Regions from separate parts of the Streptomyces sp. NPDC052052 genome, predicted to be linked through region 1. Evidence: riboswitches for the same ligand, from Rfam matches in the RefSeq annotation. Region 1 holds a riboswitch; the other holds the start of a gene.
The links. Region 1 has a riboswitch for S-adenosylmethionine ahead of AB0L71_RS00490 (aminotransferase class V-fold PLP-dependent enzyme). Riboswitches for the same ligand answer to the same signal wherever they lie in the genome.
Positions count from the first base shown of each region.

Region 2: another riboswitch for S-adenosylmethionine. It lies ahead of thrC (threonine synthase); the one in region 1 lies ahead of AB0L71_RS00490 (aminotransferase class V-fold PLP-dependent enzyme).

Region 1 covers NZ_JBFAWU010000001.1:114,353-117,753, forward strand. The annotation lists gene AB0L71_RS00480 (ubiquinol-cytochrome c reductase cytochrome b subunit) at 1-6, shown strand, start outside; gene trpD (anthranilate phosphoribosyltransferase) at 130-1,212, shown strand; SAM riboswitch class IV at 1,296-1,413, shown strand; gene AB0L71_RS00490 (aminotransferase class V-fold PLP-dependent enzyme) at 1,587-2,963, shown strand; gene AB0L71_RS00495 (Lrp/AsnC ligand binding domain-containing protein) at 3,045-3,326, opposite strand; gene AB0L71_RS00500 (rhomboid family intramembrane serine protease) at 3,323-3,401, opposite strand, start outside.
Region 2 covers NZ_JBFAWU010000003.1:352,802-356,202, reverse strand. The annotation lists gene AB0L71_RS05660 (glucosyl-3-phosphoglycerate synthase) at 1-948, opposite strand, end outside; SAM riboswitch class I at 1,102-1,266, shown strand; gene thrC (threonine synthase) at 1,285-2,586, shown strand; gene AB0L71_RS05650 (MoaD/ThiS family protein) at 2,615-2,893, shown strand; gene AB0L71_RS05645 (cold-shock protein) at 3,311-3,401, shown strand, end outside.

The sequences.
Region 1 (3,401 bases):
CACTGATCGCCTGAACTGATCGCCACAGCAGGAGCCCCGTCCATCCGATGGACGGGGCTCTTCGCTGTCCGCGGCGCTCGATAGGGTGGGAGAGACCCCTTTTTCCGGCTGTGGACCCAGGAGCGGACCATGAACGTTGTGACCCCGATCGGCGGCGACAGCGTGGCGGACCGTTCCTGGCCCGGCGTGCTGAACCCGTTGCTGCGCGGCGAGGACCTGAGCGCGGACGACACCGCGTGGGCCATGGACCGCATCATGAGCGGTGAGGCGACCGATGTGCAGATCGCCGGTTTCGCGGTGGCCCTGCGCGCCAAGGGCGAGACCGTCGACGAGGTGTCCGGCCTGGTGCGCGCGATGTACGAGCACGCCCACACCATCCAGGTACCCGGTCGCACGGTCGACATCGTCGGCACCGGCGGTGACCTCGCCAAGACGGTCAACATCTCCACGATGTCGGCGATCGTCGTCGCGGGCACCGGCGCCAAGGTCGTCAAGCACGGCAACCGCGCCTCCTCCTCGGCGAGCGGTTCCTCCGACGTGCTGGAGAAGCTCGGCGTCAATCTGGAGCTCACCGCGCAGCGGGTCGTCGAGGTCGCCGAGGAGGCGGGCATCACCTTCTGCTTCGCGGTGAAGTTCCACCCCGCTCTGCGGTACGCGGCCAAGGCCCGCAAGGAACTCGGCGCCCAGACCACGTTCAACATCCTCGGACCGCTCACCAACCCGGCCAAGGTGCGTTCCCAGGCCATCGGCGTGGCCGACCTGCGGATGGCGCCCATCGTCGCGGGCGTCCTCGCCGAGCGCGGCAACTCGGCCCTGGTCTTCCGCGGTGACGACGGCCTGGACGAACTGACCACGACCGCGACCTCACGCGTCTGGGTGGTCCGGGACGGGGCGGTGCGCGAGGAGGCGTTCGACCCGCGCGACATCGGCCTGGAGCTGGTACCGACCCAGGCGCTGCGCGGCGCCGACGCCTCGTACAACGCGGATGTGGCCCGCCGGGTGCTGGCCGGCGAGAGCGGACCGGTACGGGAGGCCGTGCTGCTGAACTCCGCGGCGGCGCTGGTCGCCCTGGACCCGACGGACGGCACGTTGAACGAGCAGCTCGCGGCCGGGATCGCGAAGGCCGCCGAGTCCATCGACTCGGGAGCGGCCCGGCAGGCGCTGGAGCGCTGGGTGACGGTCAGCAACGCCGGAGCGGGCGGCAGCGCCTGAGCCGACGGCAGGTGACGCGGGGCGCGGTCCGGATCCTGGACCGCGCCTTGCGCGTTCCCGCACGTGTGGCAGGATGCTGCGCAGGTCATGAGTGACAGCGACTACGGCCCCGGCCCGCTGTCCGGCAACCCTCCGTCCGTGGCGGGGTGCCCCGGGTGAAGACCAGGCCGTGGGCAGCGAGGCCCGCGGCAAGCGCGGGCCCCTCGGCATCAGTGAATGCCCACCCTCGGGGTCCTGGTCCCTAGGGAGTCTCTTGTGAGCATGCGAATGCGATAGGGCTGACCGGCCCCTCTCCGCACCCCCTGTCACTTTCCGCTGCGCTGCCGCGTATCCGCCGGCGCATGCGTCTCGCTTGCCTCTTACGGGAGTTCGCCATGTCTGTCTTCACTGCTGCCGCCGACCAGTCGCTTTGTACCCCTCTGTCGGTCCTGGGCGAGAATGTCACCGTTCCGCTCGTGACGGGTGGTGAGGTCACCTACGCCGCTCTGGACTACGCCGCCAGCGCCCCGGCCCTCCAGCGGGTCTGGGACGACGTCGCCGCATACGCCCCGTACTACGGCAGCGTGCACCGCGGCGCCGGGTACCTCTCGCAGCTCTCCACGGACCTCTTCGAGAACAGCCGTGCGACCGTCGCCGAGTTCCTCGGCTGCCGCGCCGACGACCAGGTGGTCTTCACCCGGTCGACCACCGACTCCCTCAACCTGCTGGCCGCCGCCCTCCCCGCCGACTGTCAGGTCTTCGTCTTCGAGACCGAGCACCACGCCTCCCTGCTGCCGTGGCGCGACGCCCGGGTGACCTACCTGAACGCCCCGCGCACCCCGGCACAGGCCGTCGAGACGCTGGAGCGCGCACTGGCCGACCGCGATCCCTACGGCCCCGCACTGGTCTGCGTCACCGGCGCCTCCAACGTGACCGGTGAGCTGTGGCCGGTTCAGGAACTGGCGGCGGCCGCGCATGCGCACGGCGCCCGGATCGTGCTGGACGCCGCCCAGCTCGCCCCGCACCACCCCGTGGACATCGCCGAGCTGGACGTCGACTGGGTCGCCTTCTCCGGACACAAGCTGTACGCGCCGTTCGGCTCGGGGGTCCTCGCGGGCCGCGCGGACTGGCTGCGGGACGCCGAGCCGTACCTGGCGGGCGGTGGCGCCTCGCGCCGGGTGGCCCGCCGGGCCGACGGCGGTGTGGACGTCGAGTGGCACTCCACCGCCGCCCGCCACGAGGCCGGTTCGCCCAATGTCATCGGCGTGTACTCCATCGCCTCCGCCTGCAGGGCGCTGACCGAGGCGGGCTTCGAGAACCTGGTCGCCCGGGAGCAGTCCCTCGTCGCCGCGGTCCGTGCCGGTCTCGCCGAGGTCCCCGAGGTCAAGGTGCTTTCGCTGTTCGGCGACGACGCCCCGCGGGTCGGCGTCATCTCCTTCGTGGTGGAGGGCTGGAACAGTTCGCACTTCGCCGCCGCGCTCTCCGCCGAGTACGGCATCGGCGTCCGCGACGGACTGTTCTGCGCCCATCCGCTGGTCCGCACCCTGCTGGGCAGCGACCCGCAGCAGACCGGTGAGTGCGGTGCACCGGAGGCCGGGCCCGGCGAGCTCTCGCTCAACGCGATCCGGGTGAGCTTCGGGGCCGGCACGCCGGACGAGCACATCGAGCGGTTCGTGGGCGCGGTCAAGGAACTGGTGACCAAGGGCGCCCGATGGAAGTACCGCACCGAGGGCGGCCGTTGTGTCCCGGACCGGGGCGCGGCGCAGCTCTGACGGGCAGACAACACGTCGGCGGGGTACGGGCCGGGGAGCCCGTACCCCGCCGACGTGTGAAGTGTGACGAGGGAGGTGTGCCTACGCGTCGAGGCCGATGGCGAAGGCGGCTTCCAGGTCGTGCTGGGAGTACGTACGGAAGGCCACGTGCGTGTCGGTGGCCTCGACGCCGGGGATCTTGCTGATCCGGCCGGGGATGACGTCCGCGAGATCGTCGTGCTTGGCCACCCGGACCATGGCGATCAGGTCGTACGTACCGGTGACCGAGAAGACCTCGCTGACACTGTCCAGCGCGGCGATGGCCTCGGCGATCTCGGGAATCCGGTCCACGCTGGTTTTGATGAGCACGATCGCGGTGATCACGGCTGACTTTCTCCCTCGGTGGCCCTGGCTGGTTCCTTCACTCTATCCGTACGCCCGTGACGCCCCCAGGCGTAG
Region 2 (3,401 bases), on a different contig from region 1:
GGCCGCGCGGCGCGCGACGTACTCCTCGATCTCGCGCATCGGGGGCCGCTCCGCGGTGTCCACCGTATGGGTACGCGGTACGAAGCCGTTCTCGCCGCGTTCGAACTGGGTGAGCGCAGGCCGGACCAGGTGGCCGCGGGAGAGCCGGAGCTGAGCGGTCCGGTAGATCGCCGCCGCCATCCGGCCGAGCGCCTGTCCATCCTGGTGGCGGTGTTTGCGCACCCCCACATCGACCTGGGCCAGGGCGTCCAGACCCACCGTGTGCAGGGCGTCGACCAGGAGTCCCAGCTCCACTCCGTAGCCGACGGGGAAGGGGAGCTGTTCCAGGAGGGAGCGGCGCACGGCGTATTCGCCACCCAGCGGCTGGACGAAGCCGGCCAGCTGCGGCCAGTGCAGATTGAGCAGCGGGCGGGCCACCAGTTCGGTGACACGGCCCCCCTGGCCCGCGGTGTCGCCGAACGGGCGGTCGTACATCGCCTTGACGAACTGCACGTCCGGCTCGGTGAGCAGCGGGCCGACGATGCCGGAGACGAAGTCCGCCGAGAACTCCTTCAGGTCGGCGTCGACGAAGCAGACGATGTCACCGCTGGTCACCAGGAGCGACCGCCACAGCACCTCGCCCTTGCCGGGCACGGCCGGGATCCGGGGGAGTATCGCGTCCCGGTGCACCACCCGGGCACCGGCCTCCCCGGCCACCCGGGCGGTGGCGTCCGTGGAACCGGAGTCGATCACCACGAGTTCGTCGACCAGGCGGACCTTCTCCATCAGCTCGCGCCGGATCGTCGTGACGATCGCGCCGACCGTCGCCTCCTCGTTCAGCGCGGGCAGCACCACGCTCACGCTTCCGCGGCGCGGGTCCCGTGCCTTGGCGGCGACGAGCCGCTCCAGCGGGCGGTCGGCGGCCGACCAGGAACGACTGACCAGCCAGCGTTCGACCTCTTCGAGCACGGTCGATACTCCCTGTATGTGATCCATCTCGCGGTTCGGACGACTATCTCAACCGTCCAGGGCTTCGGTTACAGTCTTGAACAACGCGGATGGCCGTCGTATGTCGGGGTCCGTCCGCCGAAAAATGCCTGGATCGCTGATCCAGTGCCACAGCGCTCATCCAGAGGGACTGAGGGAACGGCCCGTTGAAGTCCCGGCAACCCTCCCATCCCCCGGCCGTCCATTTCGTTCGAGCCGGGACGACCCCAATTCGCGAGGTCAGGTGGGGAAGGTGCCAATTCCGTCTCGTGGCGAGATGCGTCACGAGGAAGATGAGGAGAAAGGGCCTCGCCTCTCATGGCTGCGCAGACTGTTGCAGTGAACACCGATTCCTCCGCCGATGGTGTCGACCTCGGCCCCGCAGCGGCGCTTTCCTGCCGCGAATGCGGTGAGCGTTTCGAACTCGGCCCCATCTTCGCCTGCGCGTCCTGTTTCGGGCCGCTCGAAGTGGCGTACGACCTGCCGAGCGGCTCTCCCGACGAACTGAAGAAGCGCATCGAGGCCGGGCCCCACAACATCTGGCGCTACGCGCCGCTGCTGCCGGTCCCCGCCGATGTCGCGGACAAGCCCAACATCAACCCCGGCTGCACCAAGCTGGTCAAGGCCGACAACCTCGCCCGCGAGCTGGGCGTCACCGGTGAGCTGTACGTCAAGGACGACTCCGGCAACCCGACGCACTCCTTCAAGGACCGGGTCGTCGCCATCGCCGTCGAGGCCGCCCGCGCCTTCGGTTTCACCACCCTCTCCTGCTCCTCCACCGGCAACCTCGCCGGTGCGGTGGGCGCCGCCGCGGCCCGCGCCGGCTTCCGCTCCTGCGTGTTCATCCCGCACGACCTGGAACAGGGCAAGGTCGTCATGGCCGCGGTGTACGGCGGCGAACTGGTCGGCATCGAGGGCAACTACGACGACGTCAACCGCTTCTGCTCGGAGCTCATCGGCGACCCGCTCGGCGAGGGCTGGGGCTTCGTCAACGTCAACCTGCGCCCGTACTACGGCGAGGGCTCCAAGACGCTGGCGTACGAGATCTGCGAGCAGCTCGGCTGGCGGCTGCCCGACCAGATCGTCATCCCGATCGCGTCCGGATCGCAGCTCACGAAGATCGACAAGGGTCTGCAGGAGCTGATCAAGCTCGGTCTCGTCGAGGACAAGCCGTACAAGATCTTCGGTGCCCAGGCCGAGGGCTGCTCCCCGGTCTCCACCGCCTTCAAGGCCGGACACGACGTCGTACGGCCCCAGAAGCCGAACACCATCGCCAAGTCCCTGGCGATCGGCAACCCGGCCGACGGCCCGTACGTCCTGGACATCGCCCGCCGCACCGGCGGCGCCGTCGAGGACGTCGACGACGAGCAGGTCGTCGACGCGATCAAGCTGCTGGCGCGCACCGAGGGCATCTTCGCGGAGACGGCGGGCGGAGTGACGGTCGGCGTGACGAAGAAGCTCATCGAGGCCGGTCTGCTCGACCCGGCGCTGACCACCGTCGTCCTCAACACGGGCGACGGCCTCAAGACCCTGGACGCGGTGGCCGCCACCTCGCAGGCGACCGCGACGATCCGTCCGAGCCTGGACGCGTTCCGCGCCGCCGGCCTGGCCGGCAACTGACCACCCGAGACCGGAGAAAGGCATCCGCATGAGCGTCAAGGTCCGTATCCCCACCATCCTCCGCACCTACACGGGCGGCCAGGCCGAGGTCCCGGCCGAGGGCGCGACCCTCTCGCAGGTCATCGAGTCCCTGGAGCAGAACCACCCGGGCATCGCCGCCCGTGTCCTGGACGACCAGGGCAAGCTGCGCCGCTTCGTGAACGTGTACGTCAACGACGACGACGTGCGCTTCGAGGGCGGTCTGGAGACGGCGACGCCGGACGGTGCCGGTATCTCGATCATCCCGGCGGTCGCGGGCGGCTGCTGACCGCCGACTTCACAGCGTTATCGGAATTGCCCCCTCTGCGAGAGAAGCGGAGGGGGCAATTCTGTAGGGTTGAGCGCGGTACAGTGTGGGAAGTCCCCCCAGCTGCCCGTGCCGCCCGCATATGAGAATGCGCCTGGCTGCGATAAGAAGCAGCCAAAGTGCGGAAGCACCTTGCGTCAAAAGTCTCCTTTGTCTGGCCCGACTTGCCCTGGATCCTTACGAATTCCCCATATTCGGGCGATCGGTGCTGCCCAGATTTCTCGTCCGATTGACCTGTTGCAGAGGGCAGTTGGGCAGATACATTCGGCCGCGGTCGACGCGTTCCGGCGCACACACCCTGCCCTGTCGGGGAGTGAGTTCTGACCCGGGTCCGCGAAGTGCGGTCCTGCGCAAGGGCCAGTAATAGGGGAGTTAGGCATGGCTCAGGGCACCGTCAAGTGGTTCAACGCGGAGAAGGGGTACGGCTTCATCGCGGTCGACGGTGGTGCGGATGTTTTCGTCCACTACA